Regions from separate parts of the Neobacillus sp. KR4-4 genome, predicted to be linked through region 3. Evidence: predicted binding sites of a transcription regulator. Region 3 holds the regulator's gene; each other region holds the start of a gene.
The links. Region 3 encodes LexA, which represses DNA repair genes until DNA is damaged. Its sites were predicted from a motif close to CGAACATATGTTCG; they were not measured.
Positions count from the first base shown of each region.

Region 1: the regulator LexA is predicted to act here: its motif matches at 1,878-1,891, upstream of ACE198_RS14815 (YhjD family protein).
Region 2: the regulator LexA is predicted to act here: its motif matches at 3,920-3,933, upstream of uvrB (excinuclease ABC subunit UvrB).

Region 1 is NZ_JBHHJU010000013.1:56,489-63,267, forward strand. It holds gene ACE198_RS14800 (M48 family metallopeptidase) at 1-300, shown strand, start outside; gene ACE198_RS14805 (IDEAL domain-containing protein) at 466-702, opposite strand; gene ACE198_RS14810 (competence protein ComK) at 863-1,465, shown strand; gene ACE198_RS14815 (YhjD family protein) at 1,486-1,851, opposite strand; gene ACE198_RS14820 (LCP family protein) at 2,123-3,058, shown strand; gene ACE198_RS14825 (TVP38/TMEM64 family protein) at 3,101-3,766, shown strand; gene lepB (signal peptidase I) at 3,756-4,310, shown strand; gene addB (helicase-exonuclease AddAB subunit AddB) at 4,657-6,779, shown strand, end outside.
Region 2 is NZ_JBHHJU010000006.1:119,067-125,845, reverse strand. It holds gene ACE198_RS08730 (amino acid ABC transporter substrate-binding protein) at 1-309, opposite strand, end outside; gene ACE198_RS08725 (cation diffusion facilitator family transporter) at 695-1,633, shown strand; gene ACE198_RS08720 (YhdT family protein) at 1,790-2,074, shown strand; gene panF (sodium/pantothenate symporter) at 2,071-3,522, shown strand; gene ACE198_RS08710 (DUF2198 family protein) at 3,627-3,866, shown strand; gene uvrB (excinuclease ABC subunit UvrB) at 4,072-6,051, shown strand; gene uvrA (excinuclease ABC subunit UvrA) at 6,059-6,779, shown strand, end outside.
Region 3 is NZ_JBHHJU010000003.1:286,549-293,327, forward strand. It holds gene ACE198_RS04865 (methionine gamma-lyase family protein) at 1-979, shown strand, start outside; gene ACE198_RS04870 (MerR family transcriptional regulator) at 1,133-1,510, shown strand; gene glnA (type I glutamate--ammonia ligase) at 1,548-2,882, shown strand; gene ACE198_RS04880 (hypothetical protein) at 3,172-3,426, shown strand; gene ACE198_RS04885 (DUF4257 domain-containing protein) at 3,496-3,786, opposite strand; gene lexA (transcriptional repressor LexA) at 3,986-4,609, opposite strand; gene yneA (cell division suppressor protein YneA) at 4,769-5,095, shown strand; gene ACE198_RS04900 (YneB family resolvase-like protein) at 5,108-5,755, shown strand; gene ACE198_RS04905 (DUF896 domain-containing protein) at 5,834-6,064, shown strand; gene tkt (transketolase) at 6,242-6,779, shown strand, end outside.

The DNA.
Region 1 (6,779 bases), on a different contig from region 3:
GATGTAAGAGATATTCGTTCACTTCCATTATTTTTTATGATCCTTTCGATGCTTCTGTTTGCTGCCAGTCCATTTACTAATTTTACTTCTCGTTATCAGGAAACACGCGCCGATAAATATGCGATTGAAATGACTAAAAATTCAGAGGCTGCGATTACTTCTTTTCAGGAATTAACTCGTTCTGGTTTAAGTCAAGTAAATCCGCCGTTATTAGTAAAAATCTTCAGGTATACTCATCCTTCCATGCTTGATCGGATATCGATGCTTGAAGAGTATGAAGTGAACCAAAGGAATAAATAGGTGCCAACATAAAAAGGGCTGAGACATCAATATATGTCTACAGCCTTTTTTGTTACATAAAATTACTCAAAGGAAGTGGAAATATTTTTAAATAGTATGTTCCTTCATTAGACAAGCATTTGATGAAACGAAAAAAGCCGTCAGTCCTGACGGCAGTTAAAGTTTTTACGTTCCAAACTTTTTGTAAATTTCCTTTAGTTGCATGGATAACAGGAGAAATGATTTTTTGTCTCGGGAATCAATGGCCGCGTCGATTTTTTGCAGTAATTTTTCTTTTTCGACTGTTAGCTGAATTTCGGACAACAGCATGTCGATGTATAAATCCTGGACAAAATTCTCTTTCAAGCGATTGCGTTTCATGGCACCAAGTTTCATTAATTCCGTGTATGATTTTTCATTCATGAAAATCACCTCTGATGCTTTTTAAAATTATATGGTTTTTTTTGAAGAATATCATTAATTTTAAAATTTTCAGTTAAATATTTATTTCTCCTAAATTTTGTGAATAATTTAGGAACAGTTCAGAAAAGTAAGGGAATAAAAAACAAGGAGTGTTAAGATAATGATGGATAAAATGAAAAGGGAGTTGAATGAATTGAAGCAAACCGAGATCGAAGATTATGAAATCAATTCACGTACGATGTTTGTAGAACCGGTGGTTTATGGAAGTAAAATTTATTCACGTGTAGTTGAAGTAGAAGATGAATTCTTGTTACCCCTTAAGCCCTTGGATCTGATTAAAAAAAGTTGCAATTATTATGGTGTCGATTACGAAAGCAGGAAAAGAGGTACACGGCTGCTAATTGGTTATTTCCGAAAACTTTCAATTATCATTGAACCAACTTACCACATCTATTTTTTCCCTACAGTTTCGCCGTTAAAACCTGAGTGTATTTGGATAGCATTTGAACATGTGGAATGTTATCGCCGCGTAGCCGCACAAAAGACAATGATCATTTTCCGTAACAAGCAATCACATATATTTCCAGTTCCGGTAAGTACAATAGAAGGACAGATGTTAAGAACATCATTATTAAAAACAAAGCTCATGCAAAGAATAGAAAGTAATGGGAGAAAGTTCTCTAATAAAGCAAATGGACCCCAGTTAATAAATGCTCTAGAAAGCTCCCTAGAGTACGATGCCCATTCGAAGGGTCCCGAATAAGGTTGGTTATTTCTATACAATTAATGGGACAGATGTTTTTTTAATAAGTAGGCCTCCATTATTTCTTGGACCTTATTACGTATCCTTGGGTTAAAGTAATTATGGTTTTCTTCGTAGCCTTTATAAATAAACCTGTATAAAGTAAAAGCATCGTCCCGTTTTTTTTCAATTACTTGAAGTTTATTTTTTTTCATATATTGTTTAACTTCCGCCAATTCCTTCTGAATTTCCTTCATCGTTTCCTCAATCAAATCTAAATAGGGTTGTTTGAGTTTAAAAGGGCTCTTTTCGACAACGGATAAATCCCGGTTTAAGATAATTAGAACCATTGGCAAATACATTGCCTTCTCCATTATGTCTCGATCATCTTCGGGGATTCTGGTCATTTTCAGCCACACCTTTCACTTTTATGGGAACAAATGTTCCTTTTTTATTTTACAAAAAAGGAACATTAAAAGCAATAGGACTATACATAAACAAAACGCGTCATTTGGTCGAGTTTTATTTATTGAAAATTGCAGTTGTTATATGAGAAAGTTTTTATTAATAGAAGGATATCTGATGGGGGAAAATGAATTAAATGAAGAAACCCCTAAAAAGAAAAAACAGTCTTATAAATAGGAGCATAAAAAACATGGATGAATAGGTGATAATCAAATGAGATCTGATAAACATCAAGTGAAGAGAAAGAAACGATGGCCATCAGTGTTACTGATATTCTTACTTTTAATTGGGGCAGTTGCAGGCTATGCTTATTTTCAGTACAAGCAGGGCGTTAACCAATCATTAAAAAAAATTGATAAAAACGCATCAAATGTTGTCTATACCTTCGAAGGGCAAAAAGATCAGTATGGGGGAACGAATATCCTTTTGCTTGGCAGTGATGCAAGAGGAAAAGAAAAGTCTCGCGCAGATACTATCATGATTGTTCATTATAATGAAGACAAAGGAACCTTTAAATTAACCTCAATTATGAGGGACAGTTACCTCGAAATTCCAGGGCATGGTAAACACAAAGTTAATTCAGCATTCGCACGCGGTGGACCAGAATTAATGAGGCAAACAATTAAGCACAATTTTGATATTGACCTTCAATATTATGTCATTGTCGATTTTCAAGGCTTTGTGCAACTTATTGATGAAGCATTCCCAAATGGGGTAGAAATCGATGTAGAGAAAAAAATGTCAAAAAATATTGATGTAACTTTAGAGCCAGGTCTGCAAAAATTAAATGGAGAGGAAATGCTTGGTTATGTCCGCTACCGTCATGATGCTATCGGGGATTTTGGAAGGGTAGAACGTCAACAAAAGGCGGTTAAGGCAATCGGGGATCAATTGATGGGACTGCAAACAATTCCAAAGCTCCCTAAACTGATTGGTGTAGTGACTCCTTATGTGAATACAAATATGAAAACTTCAGACATAACATTTATGGCGAAGGATTTCTTTTCAAATGATCGTGGAAATATTGATACGTTACGAATTCCTGTTGAAAATAGCTATTCAGATGCGCGTATAGCTGGAGAAGGAGCCGTATTAGATATCAATGTTGAAAAAAATAAAGAGGCACTTCATCAATTTATCACAAAGTAATTATTTACACTGCTAATTCGTAAAAAAATGAGGAGAAATAGGATGGATATTGAATCATTAAGAGCATGGTTTACGCTTGAACATATAATGAATTTAATTCGGGAATACCGAGCCCTTGGCCCCATACCTGGCATAATGCTTATTGTCATTGAGGCATTTTTGCCGTTTCTCCCATTGTTTATATTTGTAATGGCTAATGCCAGTGCTTTTGGACTTTGGTTAGGATTTTTATACTCATGGTTCGGTGCTTGTATGGGGGCTATGCTCGTATTTTTACTTGTCAGAAAGTTTGGGCAGCAAAAGTTATTATCTTTCTTGTCCAAGCACCCTCAGGTTCGTAAATTAATGGATTGGCTGGATCGTCATGGATTCGGCCCCCTCTTTTTAATGCTATGTTTTCCATTTACCCCCTCAGCTGTAGTGAATATAGTTGCAGGTCTTTCTAAAATTCGTCTTTCTCAATACATGCTAGCTGTGTGTATCGGGAAGATGGTGATGATATTCACAATTAGTTTTGTAGGCTATGATATCCAGTCATTGCTGACGAAGCCGCTTCGGACTGTTGTAGTATTGCTTATTATATTCATTCTTTGGTTTGTTGGTAAAAGAATTGAGGGCAGAATGAATAAGAGCATGGAAACTGACCATAATGGTGAAATAGATAGAAACTATAAACAGGAGAGACGGAGGAGCGTTAATGAAGATTGAATGGAAAAAGGAAGGCATGGAATGGGCTAAGGCTTTTGCGATTGGAATCATTATTTTTGCTTTTATTCGTACATTTTTCTTTTCAAATTATGTAGTAGAAGGCGAATCAATGATGCCAACGCTTCAGGATGGGAACAAGCTGGTAGTTAATAAGCTGGGTTATCAAGTGGGGGAATTGAATCGATTCGATGTGATTGTTTTTCATGCCAATGAAAAAGAGGATTTTGTCAAACGAATTATTGGCCTGCCAGGTGACAAGATTGAATACCGAAATGACCTATTGTATATTAATGGGCATAAGTATGATGAACCGTTTTTAAATGTGTATAAACAAAAATCTCCTGGAATAAGGATTACTGGTGATTTCAGCTTAAAAGAAATTACCGGTGAAAATACAGTCCCTGACGGAAAATTATTTGTTCTTGGTGATAATCGTTTAGGAAGTTGGGACAGCCGACAATTTGGTTTTATAAACGCTAGTCAAGTAGTAGGGAAAGTCGATTTACGCTACTGGCCATTAAATGAAATGGACGTCCATTTTTAAATAAAGAGATGAAGGCACTATACACGATGAACAATCGTGTTTTTTTGTCTTGGCATGTTAAGCATTATTGATATTAGCACAAGTTGATTGGAGCGGAAGGTGCGAGACTCCTGCGGGAGTACGGGGCAGGGGAGACCCCGCAGGCGCTTAAGCACCGAGGAGGCTCCCCGGCACGCCCGCGAACCGCTCGCACCTGGAGCGGAGATCAACTTCCTGTTATAGAACCGTAGAATTTACCATTTATGGCTTGAATCTGTATATGGGTATTCCAAACGTTTGTGCTTATTTTGTGATAGAATGGGAGATATAAAAGTTTAAGAGTGGTTGTGGAAAGCGAGGTTTTTACATGTCATTAAGAATGGTAATCGGGCGTTCAGGAAGCGGCAAGACTGCTATGTTCATAGAAGAAATAAAGGAGCGGCTGCAAGAAAAGCCAGAAGGTACACCGATCATTTATATTGTTCCTGAACAGATGACTTTTTTATCTGAATATCGCTTGGCAACAGACCCTGCTATCGGCGGAATGATCCGCGCTCAAGTATATAGTTTTTCACGACTAGCGTGGCGGATTTTGCAAGAAACAGGCGGGATTAGCCGAATTCATTTAAGCAGTGTAGGCATGAGTATGCTCATTCGCAAAATTATTGAAGAGCAAAAGGAACAGCTAGGACTTTTTCAGCGTGCTGCCGATAAAACTGGATTTATCAAACAGCTTGAGCAAATGATAACTGAATTTAAAAGATATTGTATAAGGCCAGAGGAGTTAATTCATAACGCATTTCAATCAAATGGTGATGCAACGGCCGCTAATGCCTTAAATGATAAAATCAAAGATTTAGAAATTATTTATAAAAAGTTCGAGGATGAAATTTTTGGTAAATATATTGATTCAGAGGATTACTTTACACTCTTAGCGGAGAAAGTGTCCCATTCAACCTATTTAAAGGATGCAGAAATATATATCGATGGTTTTGATAGTTTTTCACCTCAGGAATATGGTGTAATGTTGGAATTAATGAAGCATTGTAAAACCGTATCAATCGCACTAACCACCGATCAATTATCCGTTGGTTCAGCTCCTGATGAACTAGACTTATTCCGCTTATCTGGTGGAACTTGTTTTTCCATTTATGATTTAGCTAAAGCAAACGGGATCGAGATGGAGCAGCCAGTCTTTTTAAAAGAGCAAAAAAAGTGGACTGAGCCATCATTGCGTCATCTGGAAGAAAAATTTGATACGCGGCCTGTTGTACCATATTTGGATACGTCCCAAATTAATATTTGCCAAGCAGTAAATAGAAGAGCCGAGATCGAAGGGATTGCCAGAGAGATTCGTGATTTTGTTAGAACAAAGGGTTTCAGGTACCGGGATATCGCATTGTTAATCAGAAATGGGGGGGACTATCATGAGATTGTTGAACCAGTTTTCAACGATCATCAGATTCCCTATTTTATTGATCAAAAAAGGACGATGATGAACCATCCTTTAATTGAATTAATCCGATCAAGTCTTGAAGTGATTAATTCTTATTGGCGCTATGAACCGGTATTTAGAGTGATTAAGACAGAATTATTATTCCCTATCCAGGAAAATACCGCAAAAATGCGCGAGAGAATGGACAAGCTAGAAAATTATTGTCTGGCTTACGGAATAAACGGAAGTAAATGGACGAAAAAAGATCGTTGGAGCTATCGACGAATTAGAGGGCTGGAATTAGAGGTTAACTCTCAAACTGATGCAGAAAAAGAAATGGAACAAGAGTTAAATGAATTAAAACTGATGATAACAGCGCCGTTATTACGTCTATCAAGAAGATTGAAAAAAGCGGATTCAGGAAGAAAACTCTGCGAAGCCATCTATTTATTACTAGAGGAATTGGATGTCCCCGCAAAGCTTGAAAAGTGGAAGGCAGATGCCGAGAAAAAGGGTAATCTTGTAAAAATGCGTGAGCACGAACAAGTCTGGAATGCTGTCATTGATCTGCTCGATGAATATGTTGAAATACTTGGGGATGAGCCAGTCTCATTAAAGTCATTCGCGGCGGTGTTAGAGTCAGGTTTTGAATCCTTACATTTTTCACTTATTCCACCTGCACTGGACCAGGTTTTGGTTGGGGATTTAGAAAAATCAAGGCTGAATGAAATAAAAATTGTCTTTGTGGTGGGTGTCACTGAAGGAATACTGCCGGCGAAAATTTCGGATGAAGGGATTCTTTCAGATGAAGACAGGGAAATGCTTTTGGCAGCTGGGGTCAATATTGCACCGAGCAGCAGGACAAGGTTGCTCGATGAAAACTATCTAGCCTATAAAGCTTTTACCGCACCATCTGAAGCTCTTTTTGTGTGTTTTCCACTTGCGAATGATGAAGGAAAAGCGTTAATTCCTTCATCGTATATTAAGAGATTAAAAGATATGTTTCCAAATGCAAATGAGCTTTTCTACGTTTCAGATCCATCACAAGTTTCGGA
Region 2 (6,779 bases), on a different contig from region 3:
TTCATCTGTAATAGTGTATCCGTTCCAAATGAGGTCAATTCTTCCACTGCTAAGTTCAGCTTCTTTTGTACTCCAATCAATCGGTTGGAACTTTACCTTTTTCCCCATTTTTTTGGCTGCTGCACTGGCATAATCAATGTCAAAACCAACAATCTTGTTATCTTTATCCCGGAACCCCATTGGAGCAAATTTATCATCGATCCCAATGACCAACGTGTTGTCCTTTACTTCAGTCGTTTTCGAGGAACAACCCGTAAGGATGGAGAATAATGCTGCTATGACTAAAACAATTGTTGATAAACGTTTCATATTCATACTACCACCTTATCTATTAATAATTTACTTTAGCACGTTACCGTATTATTACACTAACATATTATAACGCTATAACATTATTGAATACAATAGCTCTGTTAATAGTGGGAAAATTAAAAATTTTAATTAAGGAAACGAACGCTTTCTTTTTAAATGAATAATGTGGAAAATGATTGACAATCAAACCACCATTTGAATATCATATAATCAAATGGTGGTTTGAATGATGACGGTCTCTTCGGGCGGTTATACCGGCCGTTTTAGAGGCATACATCAAAATATTAAGAATAGAAAACACTAGCGTTAATCGTAATATTTTCGGTTTAGAAAAAGATAAATAAATGAGCCACTCTAATCAGAGAGCTCGGGGGGGATTAACATGGGTCATCATCATCATGGTCATTCACATGGCCATTCGCACGGACATTCACATGGTCATTCACATACGAGTAATAAACATGCATTGTTGAGTTCCTTCCTATTAATTGCAGCCTTTATGATCGTGGAAGTAATTGGAGGACTGTTAACAAACAGTTTGGCGCTCTTGTCAGATGCAGGGCATATGCTGAGTGACGCGGCCGCACTGGGGTTAAGCTTTTTTGCCATTAAGCTCGGTGAGAAACAGGTATCGCAGGAAAAGACGTATGGCTATAAACGCTTTGAAATTATTGCTGCTGCCCTGAACGGCTTAACACTTGTGGTTATTTCCATCTATATCTTTTTTGAGGCGTTCCAACGCTTCTTCGATCCTCCAGAGGTGCAAAGTACTGGAATGCTGATGATATCTGTGACGGGGCTGATTGTAAACATTATCGCTGCTTGGATATTAATGAAGGGTGACAAGGACGAAAACCTGAATGTCAGAAGTGCTTTCTTGCATGTCCTAGGAGATATGCTGGGATCGGTGGGCGCCATTGTTGCTGCATTATTGATTATGTTTTTCGGCTGGGGGATTGCCGACCCAATCGCGAGTGTCATTGTTGCTGTCTTGATTCTCCTCAGTGGGTACAGGGTGATGAAGGACTCGTTTCATATCTTAATGGAGGGGGCGCCATCACAGATTGATATTAGTCATGTGAAAGAGGAACTTAAAAAGATCCCATTCGTAAAGGAAGTCCATGATTTGCACATTTGGACAATTACCTCTGGGTATCCCGTCTTGAGCTGCCATATTTCCATACTAGATAACGGTGTTCATGATGACATCCTCTCCCAATCCCAAAAGATTCTTCACGACCAATTTCACATCGAACACAGCACCATCCAAGTAGAAAAAGAAGCAAACGGCTGCCCTAGCCCACATGGGACATGTAATTAAATAATACATCCTTCCCAAAAACCTATCCGCAAAACAGATAGGTTTTTTTCTTTGCGTGTTTGTTCATTTTCATTTAGGATTAGGTTGGTTATTTTTTCTTTATAAGTTAAAAATAACATGAATATGACAGATGAGTTTTCAGCTAGGAGGAAGACAATGGAGAAAAGTGGTTATCCACAAGACAAGCGTTTCAAAATTGCTCACAGGGAAGCTGTGATTGGAATAATCCTTGTTTTAATTAATTTTCTTTGGTGGTACGGCTTTGCCTATGGCCTCGGTTCAACCAAAGTAGAAAATTACACATACATATGGGGGTTGCCGGCTTGGTTTTTTTATAGTTGTATCGTAGGTTTTGTTTTGATGGTTATTCTCGTTATTTTTACGGTAAAGGTATTATTCAAGGATGTTCCCTTTGACGAGGAAGAGGGGGAAATCAAATGAATTGGGCCGTCATTACGCCTCTTTTAATTTTCTTATTCATTATCTTTGCTGTTGGCATGTGGTCAAATAAATTTGTCATTAAATCTCATTCATTCTTAGAGGAGTACTTTCTAGGGGAACGTCAAATGGGCGGTTTCATATTGGCAATGACGATGGTGGCGACATATGGCAGTGCCAGCAGTTTCATCGGTGGTCCAGGTGTAGCTTATACGCAAGGATTAGGCTGGGTTCTCCTAGCCATGGCCCAATTAGCCACTGGATATTTTACATTAATGGTCCTAGGTAAGAAGTTTGCCATTATTTCTCGTCAATACAAAGCCATCACCCTGATTGACTTTTTAAAAGAGAGGTACAAAAGTAAAGCAGTGGTATTAATGTCAGCAGCGAGTATCATTATTTTTCTATTTTCATCGATGACCGCGCAATGGATTGGCGGAGCACGTTTGGTAGAAAGTTTAACAGGATTACCCTACACGACCGCTCTATTAATCTTTGCCTTTTCGGTTCTCGTCTTTGTGATTGTCGGCGGCTTTCGAGCGGTTGCCATTACGGATACCATCCAAGGGGTGGTTATGTTTGGAGGAACATTAATCCTTTTAATCGCAACGATTAAGGCTGGTGGAGGAATCCCAAAGATTATCTCAGACTTGGCAGCAGAAAATCCTAATTTAATCAGTCCCTTTGGGGCTGAGCGGAGTTTGACACCAACCTTCGTTTCTTCCTTTTGGATTTTAGTAGGGATTGGTGTCGTCGGTTTGCCGCAAATTGCCGTCCGAGCGATGTCCTATAAAAATTCAAAGGCGATGCACAGTGCGATTATTATTGGAACCATTGTGGTCGGGTTTATCATGCTTGGTATGCATCTCATTGGCGTGTTCGCCAGACCCGTTCTCCCAGGTGTGAAAATTGGGGATACGGTTATGCCGATGTTATCGATGAAAGTACTGCCGCCATATGCGGCAGGTATTGTTCTTGCTGCGCCAATGGCAGCCATTATGTCGACTGTGGATGCCTTATTGATTTTAGTTAGCTCTGCTTTAGTGAAAGATGTCTATTTAAATTACATCAAGCCGGACGCAGGGAATGATCTTGTGAAAAAGGTTAGTTTTAGTGTGACTGCAATCATTGGAATTATTGTCATATTGTTCTCCTTAAGTCCGCCAGATTTGATTGTTTGGCTGAATCTATTTTCTTTTGGAGGGCTTGAGTCGGTCTTTATTTGGCCAGTGGTTTTAGGACTATATTGGAGTAAGGGCAATAAACATGGGGCTATCACTTCAATGATTTTAGGGATGGGGTCCTATATTTTATTAGATCAATTTTATCCGAATCCATTCGGGTTTCACACAGTGGTCTTCCCTATTCTCCTTTCACTACTTGGCTTTGTAGTCACTAGCCTGTTTACTCAGCCCAAAGAAGGGGAATTGCATGTGAGTATGGAAAAATAAGCAAAAGATCTTTGGTATGGCCGTTTCAACTATCATATATGTTGCAATTTTGTAAATTAATTTTTAGAATAAATGAATAGTATGAATTGAATGAGGTGTACTCATTGGAAACCGTTATTCGAATTTTCTCAGCGCTTATTCTTCCAGGGCTGCTCGTCTTGCTTTTTACACGTGTCACTTACAATCGAGTGATTGGGCTCATCTTGACTGTGGCTCTCATTGCCACTTCAGTATATAAAGGTTATACCAACACGTTTATGATTATCGTGGTGGATGCTTTTTCGTTAACTGCCGGTTTTTGGCTGGCTGATAAAATGAGGCAAAGGGCATTGAAGAAGACCTAAGCATTGAAACAAACCAAGTCTGTCAGTAAAATGACAGGCTTTTTTAATGAAATCGAATATTCGTTCGCATATTATTGGTTTGTTTTTAGGGGAATGTGGTAAAATGTAGATATGAATTTGAGAGGATACACTTGAAAGCATCCATCCCGGTCCATAACAAGGTACATATGCTGAAAAGTGATTGATTTTACGGGAGGGAAGATTTGTGAAAGATCAATTTGAATTAGTATCAAAATACTCGCCGCAAGGGGATCAGCCGGAGGCGATCAGACAATTAGTTGACGGGCTCAAGAATAATAAAAAAGAACAGACATTGCTTGGTGCGACAGGTACGGGAAAAACATTTACAATTTCAAATGTGATTAAAGAGGTAAATAAACCAACGCTTATTATCGCTCATAACAAGACCCTCGCTGGACAGCTCTACAGTGAGTTCAAAGAATTTTTTCCAAACAATGCGGTTGAATATTTTGTCAGTTACTATGACTACTTTCAGCCAGAAGCTTACGTTCCACAGACGGATACATTCATTGAAAAAGATGCCAGTATCAATGATGAAATTGATAAATTGCGCCACTCAGCGACATCTTCCCTCTTCGAACGGAAAGATGTGATCGTAATTGCCTCGGTTTCTTGTATTTATGGTTTGGGTTCTCCGGAAGAATATCGAGAAATGGTGCTATCGCTTCGAACAGGAATGGAAATAGAGCGCAATCAGCTGTTACGTCGTTTAGTCGATATCCAATATGACCGAAATGATATTGACTTCAAGCGGGGAACCTTCCGTGTCCGTGGCGATGTGGTCGAGATTTTCCCTGCTTCTCGTGACGAGCATTGCCTTCGTGTCGAGTTTTTTGGTGATGAAATCGATCGAATTCGAGAAGTCGATGCGCTCACAGGCGAGATTATGGGTGAACGGGAACATGTCGCGATTTTCCCTGCCTCCCACTTCGTTACAAGGGAAGAAAAGCTGAGAATTGCGATTGAAAATATTGAAAAAGAACTAGAAGTACGTCTCGAAGAACTGCGCGAGGACAATAAATTGCTCGAAGCCCAGCGTCTTGAACAAAGGACACGCTATGACCTGGAAATGATGCGGGAAATGGGCTTTTGCTCAGGGATTGAGAATTATTCACGCCATTTAACGTTAAGAGAAGCAGGATCCACTCCATATACCTTGCTTGACTATTTTCCAAAGGACTTTTTGATGGTGATTGACGAGTCGCATGTTACTTTGCCGCAAGTGAGAGGTATGTTTAATGGAGATAAAGCGCGGAAACAGGTCCTTGTGGATCACGGCTTTCGTCTGCCATCGGCCCTTGATAACCGGCCGTTAATGTTTGATGAGTTTGAAAAGCATATTCACAATATCATCTATGTTTCGGCGACACCTGGGCCGTACGAGTTGGAACATACACCGGAAATGGTTTCACAAATTATCCGCCCGACAGGACTATTAGACCCTACGATTGAGGTTCGTCCAATTGAAGGGCAAATTGATGACTTGATTGGCGAAATTCACGAACGGATACGGAGAAATGAACGTGTCCTTGTGACCACCTTGACGAAAAAAATGTCCGAAGATCTAACAGATTACTTGAAGGAAATCGGAATTAAAGTACAATATCTGCATTCGGAGGTAAAGACGCTCGAGCGGATTGAAATTATTCGGGAGCTGCGTCTTGGAAAATACGATGTTCTCATCGGGATAAACTTACTGAGGGAAGGGTTGGACATCCCAGAGGTATCACTGATAGCCATCCTTGATGCCGACAAAGAAGGCTTCCTTCGTTCGGAACGTTCGTTAATCCAAACGATTGGCCGAGCCGCTCGGAATGCCCAGGGACATGTCATCATGTACGCTGACAAGATCACGAATTCCATGGAATTAGCGATCACAGAAACAAGGCGCCGCCGTGCCATCCAAGAAGAGTACAACCAAAAGCATGGAATTGTCCCAATGACGATTCAAAAAGATATTCGTGACGTCATCCGTGCTACACATGCTGCTGAGGAGCAGGAAGATTACAAACCAGCGGCATCATTTAGTAAGATGAACAAGAAAGAAAGAGAAAAATTAATTGCCACAATGGAAAAAGAAATGAAGGTCGAAGCCAAAGCGCTTAATTTCGAACGGGCGGCTGAGCTTCGTGATTTAATTTTGGAATTGAAAGCGGAAGGATGACGTATAAATGGCAATGGAAAAACTGATTGTGAAAGGCGCTAGAGCCCACAATTTGAAAAATATTGATGTCACCATTCCGAGAGATAAGCTTGTTGTCTTAACAGGACTTTCCGGGTCTGGGAAGTCCTCGCTCGCCTTTGATACGATTTATGCCGAGGGGCAAAGACGATACGTCGAATCCCTTTCTGCCTATGCACGGCAATTTCTAGGCCAGATGGATAAACCGGATGTGGATGCCATTGAGGGTCTCTCCCCGGCAATCTCCATCGATCAAAAAACAACAAGCCGTAACCCCCGTTCGACGGTCGGTACGGTGACAGAAATCTATGATTATTTGCGTTTATTATATGCAAGGGTCGGGCATCCAACGTGTCCAATCCATGGAATTGAAATCTCCTCACAGACGATTGAGCAGATGGTTGACCGGATTTTAGAATACCCCGAACGGACCAAAATGCAAATCCTAGCCCCGGTGGTGTCAGGCCGAAAGGGAACGCATGTGAAGGTGCTCGAAGACATTAAAAAACAAGGCTTTGTCCGCGTCCGTGTCGACGGGGAAATGCTCGACCTTGGCGATGAGATTGAGTTAGAGAAAAATAAAAAGCATTCGATTGAAGTTATTATTGACCGGATTGTCGTCAAGGAAGGGGTCTCAGCACGGATTGCTGATTCTCTCGAAACGGCACTAAAACTAGGCGAAGGAAAGGTCATCGTCGATGTGATTGGGC
Region 3 (6,779 bases):
TGCATTATTTGGTGTTCTTCGCCCTGGGGATGAACTCCTCTATATTACAGGCAAACCGTATGATACCTTGGAAGAAATCGTCGGTCTTCGTGGAAATGGGGTTGGTTCTTTAAAAGAATTTGGCATTTCTTATGATAGTGTTGCCCTGACAAATGAAGGGCGAATTAACTGGGATCAAGTATCTGAAAAAATAAAACCGAATACGAAGATGATTGGGATTCAACGTTCCAAGGGCTATGACCCAAGACCTTCTTTTACAGTAGCTGAAATTGGCGAAATGATTAAGTATGTAAAAGAAATTAAGTCAGATGTCGTTGTATTTGTGGATAACTGCTACGGAGAATTTGTAGAAGAAATGGAGCCCTGTCATGTCGGTGCGGACTTAATGGCTGGCTCGCTGATTAAAAATCCTGGCGGCGGAATCGTGAAGACTGGCGGATATATCGTTGGGAAAAAAAAGTGGGTGGAAGCTTGTTCATATCGGATGACTTCACCTGGGATTGGGGCTGAAGCTGGTGCATCCCTCTATAGTCTTCAAGAAATGTATCAAGGCTTTTTCCTAGCTCCTCATGTGGTGGGCCAGGCCTTAAAAGGTGCTGTGTTCTCGGCGGCAATGCTGGAGAAATTAGGTATGAATTCCTCGCCAAAATGGAATGCTAACAGGACCGACTTAATTCAATCTGTACAGTTCGATGACCGTGATAAGATGATTGCTTTTTGTCAGGCCATTCAATTTGCGTCGCCCATTAATTCATACGTGACTCCCCATGCGAGCTATATGCCAGGGTACGAAGACGACGTGATTATGGCTGCAGGTACCTTTATCCAGGGAGCAAGTATTGAACTCACCGCAGACGGGCCGATAAGACCGCCATATGTTGCCTATGTACAAGGTGGTTTAACATATGCCCATGTAAAAATGGCTGTTTGCCTCGCGATTGATCATTTAACTGAAAAAGGATTAATAGACCTTATTTAGTCCATTTATTGGTTTGTACGATTTTTTAAGAAAATTTCATGGAAGAAAATCTAACATATCATTGACAACTTTTCTAACACGAAATATAATAGCATTATAAACAAACCCGAAGGGAGGAGTAATTAGGTGAGTGGAAAGGAAATTCGCCGTTCCATGCCGCTGTTCCCAATTGGAACGGTCATGCAGTTAACGGAACTTACAGCCAGGCAAATTCGCTACTACGAAGAACACCAATTGATTTCTCCAGCTCGAACCGAAGGGAATAGACGTCTATATTGCTTAAATGATATTGATAGGCTTCTAGAAATTAAGGATTTGATTGATCAAGGTGTGAACATGGCTGGTATTAAACAATTATTCCTAGTAAAAGAGCAACAACAATCTAACATAATCGAACAACAAGCAGAGAAAGCTAAACGCGAATTAACGGATGACCAACTTAGAAAACTACTACGCAACGAAATGATGCATTCTGGCCGAAACAACCGATCATCATTACGTCAAGGAGATATGTCAAGATTCTTCCATTAAATTGGCAGCATCTTTTCAAAAAATAGGGGGTAAGAAAATGGCAAAGTATTCAAGAGAAGATATTAAAAGATTAGCTGTTGAGGAAAACGTAAAATTTATTCGTTTACAATTTACAGACATCCTTGGAACTATTAAAAACGTGGAAATTCCAATTTCTCAATTAGAAAAAGCACTTGATAACAAAATGATGTTTGACGGATCATCAATCGAAGGTTTTGTACGAATTGAAGAGTCTGATATGCTGCTTTATCCTGACCTTAATACATGGGTGGTATTCCCATGGACAGCAGAAAAGGGGAAAGTTGCCCGCTTAATTTGTGATATTTATACTCCAGAAGGAAAACCATTTGAAGGGGATCCTAGAAATAACTTAAGAAGAGTATTAAAAGAAATGGAAGAGTTAGGATTTACTAACTTTAACTTAGGACCTGAGCCGGAATTCTTCTTATTTAAATTAGATGAAAAAGGCGAGCCAAGTTTAGAGCTAAATGACCAAGGCGGTTATTTTGATTTAGCACCAACAGATTTAGGTGAAAACTGCCGTCGTGATATCGTTCTTGAATTAGAAGAAATGGGCTTTGAAATTGAAGCTTCTCACCACGAAGTAGCACCAGGTCAGCACGAAATTGATTTTAAATATGCTGATGCATTAACTGCATGTGACCAAATCCAAACGTTTAAATTAGTTGTTAAAACCATCGCTCGTAAACATGGCTTGCACGCAACATTCATGCCAAAACCTTTATACGGAGTTAATGGATCTGGCATGCACATGAACCTTTCATTATTTAAAAATGGAGAAAATGCATTCTATCAGCCAAGCGGCGACTTAGAAATGAGCGATACAGCTCGTCAATTTATCGCCGGAATTCTAAAGCACGCTCCAGCCTTTACTGCGGTTACCAACCCAACAGTAAACTCTTATAAGCGTCTTGTTCCTGGCTATGAAGCTCCATGCTATGTAGCTTGGTCAGCTAGAAACCGTTCACCATTAATTCGTATTCCTGCTTCACGTGGATTAAGTACTCGTGTGGAAGTAAGAAGCGTTGATCCATCTGCTAATCCATACCTTGCAATGGCTGTTCTTCTAAAAGCCGGTTTAGACGGAATTAAAAACCAATTAACTCCTCCAGCACCAGTTGATAGAAACATCTATGTAATGAGCAAAGAAGAAAGAATCGAAGAAGGCATCATCGATCTTCCTGCTACATTAGCTCAAGCATTAGATCAATTAAAAGCTGATGAAGTAATCGTGGCTGGTCTAGGCGAGCACATTATGGAACACTTTGTTGAGGCAAAAGAAATCGAGTGGGATATGTTCCGCACAGTCGTTCACCAATGGGAACGCGATCAATATATGAGCATGTATTAATATCAGTAAACCCTGTCGCTTGTAGTGACAGGGTTTTTTTGTTGTGATTTATCAAGTTAGATTTGGAAGCAGTCCATTGATTGACGCCCCAAATTCCTTTTTCTATCAAACTACGGTCGCCAATAGCCCCGATTGACGATCTAAATTACTTATAACGTCTAAATTAGGTCGTCAATCCTCAACGATATCTATAATTTTCCTTTATTTCTTGAAAAATTCACAATTATCTTCCTTCTGCTACTCATATATATTATATGATTAACTTGAAAACATTTGGGAGGTGCTCTAATTGTATAAACTGCAAATTTGTAATGCTCAAACCCAAGAAATACTTCGTGAAAAGACGTATAAGAAACCGGACCTTATATTAAGTTTGCTAGAGTCAGGAGCCAAAGGTCAGGAATGTTTTCTATTTGATGAGGAACGTAGAACGTTAAAAGGAGATTATGTGAGCCATTCCGTATTTAAGGAAGCGGATACAGAAGTTTACAAAGCGTTTTTTAAGGTGAAATTATCTGAAATACAGGCACGGATAGCAAAATAATCAAATAAACAGTCTTCATTGGTAAAAGAAACGCCATAATACGAATAGTATCATGGCGTTTCTCTCGATTTATTCATTATTCTTTTCACTCTGATTAAGTAGCTTAATTTTAGAAAGAACGGCATCACCACCAATTCCTGCGATGATTGAAAAAAAGATAGTTTCCACCGTTGAATTTGGAGCTGTATATAGAACGAGGAGAAGCGCAGCAACCGCACCTAGGAGCAACTCTTCTAAAAAGCCGAGATAAATGAATCTTTTTGTTTTCCTTGGCATGATAATTTTTCCGTTCTTACGAACATGTCCAACAATGCCAACAGTTCCACCAATTACAATAGAGAAAATAATGTCGGCTAACACGGTTTCTCAACCTCCTTAAGCCTAATTTTTTGGACCTAAGGTAAATCTTGGTGTAGTTCAATTATATCAAACATTTACAACATGGACATGAGTAAAAATACTGAATTTTCACTATATAATATACATGATATGATAAAAATGAAAAATTTTCCCAATAATACGACATAAAAAAAGCATGCACAGTTGTGCAAGCTCCTTATTAATGAATATGCCGATAAACGCCAATAACTTTTCCTAGAATTGAAATATTCCTTAGAATAATAGGGTCCATTGTAGAATTTTCTGGCTGCAGGCGTATGTAATCTTTTTCTTTAAAAAATCTTTTACAGGTGGCTTCATCTTCCTCGGTCATTGCTACAACGATATCACCGTTATTCGCAGTTGGCTGCTGTTTCACAATGACGTAGTCCCCATCTAGTATCCCAGCTTCTATCATACTCTCACCCATGATTTCTAGCATGAAAACCTGTTCATCTGCAGGTGCAAGACTTTCTGGGAGCGGGAAAAACTCTTCGACATTTTCAATAGCTGTAATTGGTAATCCTGCAGTTACTTTACCTACTACGGGAACATTTACTACTGCATTTCTTGGTATATGTGCTGCAGCATCTGCTTCTAATATTTCAATTGCTCTTGGTTTGGTTGGATCCCGTCTAATCAGTCCCTTGCTTTCCAGCCTTGCTAAATGACCGTGAACAGTGGAGCTGGATGCAAGTCCAACTGCTTCTCCAATTTCTCTTACGGAAGGGGGATATCCTTTACTCTTAACCTCACTTTTAATGAAGTCTAATATATCCTGCTGCCGCTTTGATATTTTAGCCATGATAAAATCCACCTCGTCTGGTTTTTGTTGTCTTTATTATACCATGTTCGTGTTTTTTATACAAACATAAGTTCGAAAAATAGTTGACAACAAACAAACGTTCGTTTTATAATCATATTAATAAAACGAACGTATATTCTTAGTAGAGGTGTTTTTTATATGAAAAAATTATGGAACAAATACTCCTATGCTATTATTCTAATTATTTTAAGCTGTTCACTTTCCTTCATATTATCTTTTCAACATCATTCAAATGATCAAGATAAGTATTTAAAGATTACGATTTCAGAAGGAGATTCACTTTGGGAAATCTCTGACCAATATTCCGAACAACATTCTTTATCAAACCAGGAATTTGTTTCTTGGATAAAAAAGCATAATGAAATTGATGAAGACCTAATTTTTCCTGGTGAAGAAATTATTATTCCAGTGAGTAACGAAAAGGGTTTAACAACACAAGAATTAGCTAGTGCTGTGAGTGAATAGAAAGGAATAACAATGAAAGCAATCATATACTGCCGTGTTAGCACCAACAAAGAAACACAAGAAACATCATTAAAGCGCCAAGAAGAGGAATTAACACAACTTGCTCATTCCTATCAATTTGAAATTGATAGTGTAATTAAAGAAAAGGCAAGTGGCTACGAATTCGACCGGGAAGGGATCTTTCAATTATTAGAGCGTATTAAAGATGATCAAGTTCATGCGGTCTTAATCCAGGACGAAACCCGACTTGGTAGAGGTAACGCTAAAATAGCGATTTTGCACTGCATTTTAAAAGAAAATATTAAACTTTATAGTATCTCTCAAAGTGGAGAATTACAGCTGTCAGAATCAGATTCCATGGTTTTAAAAATTGTTGGTATGGTGGAGGAATATCAACGTAAACTTCATAATGCAAAAATTAAGCGCGGCATGAAGCGAGCTGTTCAGAATGGTTATAAACCTGAAAAAAACTTAAAAAATCTTGGTGAAGGTTCCGGACGTGAAAAAATTGAAGTACCGGTAGAAGAAATTGTCCGGCTAAGAAAGAATGGATTAATTTTTGCTGAAATTGCTGCCACTTTGAGAGGTTTTGGTTATAACATCTCAAAGGCAACCGTACATAGAAGATACCAAGAATATATCGAATCACAAGAAGAGTAAACCTTTTGCCTTGTCATTAGGTTTTTTTTTTAGTAAAATCAGGTGTCATGTAAACAGGTAGAAAGGAAGGTTTACTCCATGCTATCCAAAGAAAAAATGGCTAGAATTAACGAGTTGGCAAGAAAAGCTAAAGCAACGGGATTGACTGAAACAGAAGCCAAAGAACAATCAAAATTAAGAAGCGAATATTTGGCAGCATTTCGTTCTAATATGCTTGATACCCTTACCAACACTAAGTTTATTGATCCTAAGGGAAATGATGTCACACCAGAAAAAATCAAAGCTAGGAAAAAAAATACACTTCACTAAAAATTCAGGGATACAATTTTTGTATCCCTTTTTTACATAGAGCGGCATTTTCTGAGTCAAACTAAAAAATAAAGCGGATTTTGTTCTTTATTATTATGCTATTTGTTGAATAAACCACAGTATCAATATAAAATTGAAATGTACTTAGTACCTAGTCATTAGGAAAGGATGTAATTCATGTTTAATACTATTGATGATTTATCAGTTACCTCGATCCGAACTCTTTCGATTGATGCAATCGAGAAAGCAAACTCTGGACACCCAGGGATGCCAATGGGTGCAGCGCCAATGGCGTATACTTTATGGACTCGTTTCATGAACCAAAATCCGAAGAATCCACGTTGGTTTAACCGTGATCGTTTTGTTTTATCTGCTGGACATGGGTCAGCGTTGTTATACAGCATGCTTCACTTGTCTGGTTTCAATTTAAGCATGGATGACTTAAAACAATTCCGTCAATGGGGCTCAAAAACACCTGGTCACCCTGAATACGGCCACACTGAAGGTGTAGAAGCAACAACTGGTCCACTTGGACAAGGGATTGCAATGGCAGTGGGAATGGCAATGGCAGAACGCCATGTTGCAAGTGTTTATAATAAAGATAAGTATGAACTTGTGAACCATTTTACATACAGTATTTGTGGAGATGGAGATTTGATGGAAGGTGTTTCTGCAGAGGCAGCTTCACTCGCGGGGCACTTGAAACTAGGAAGAT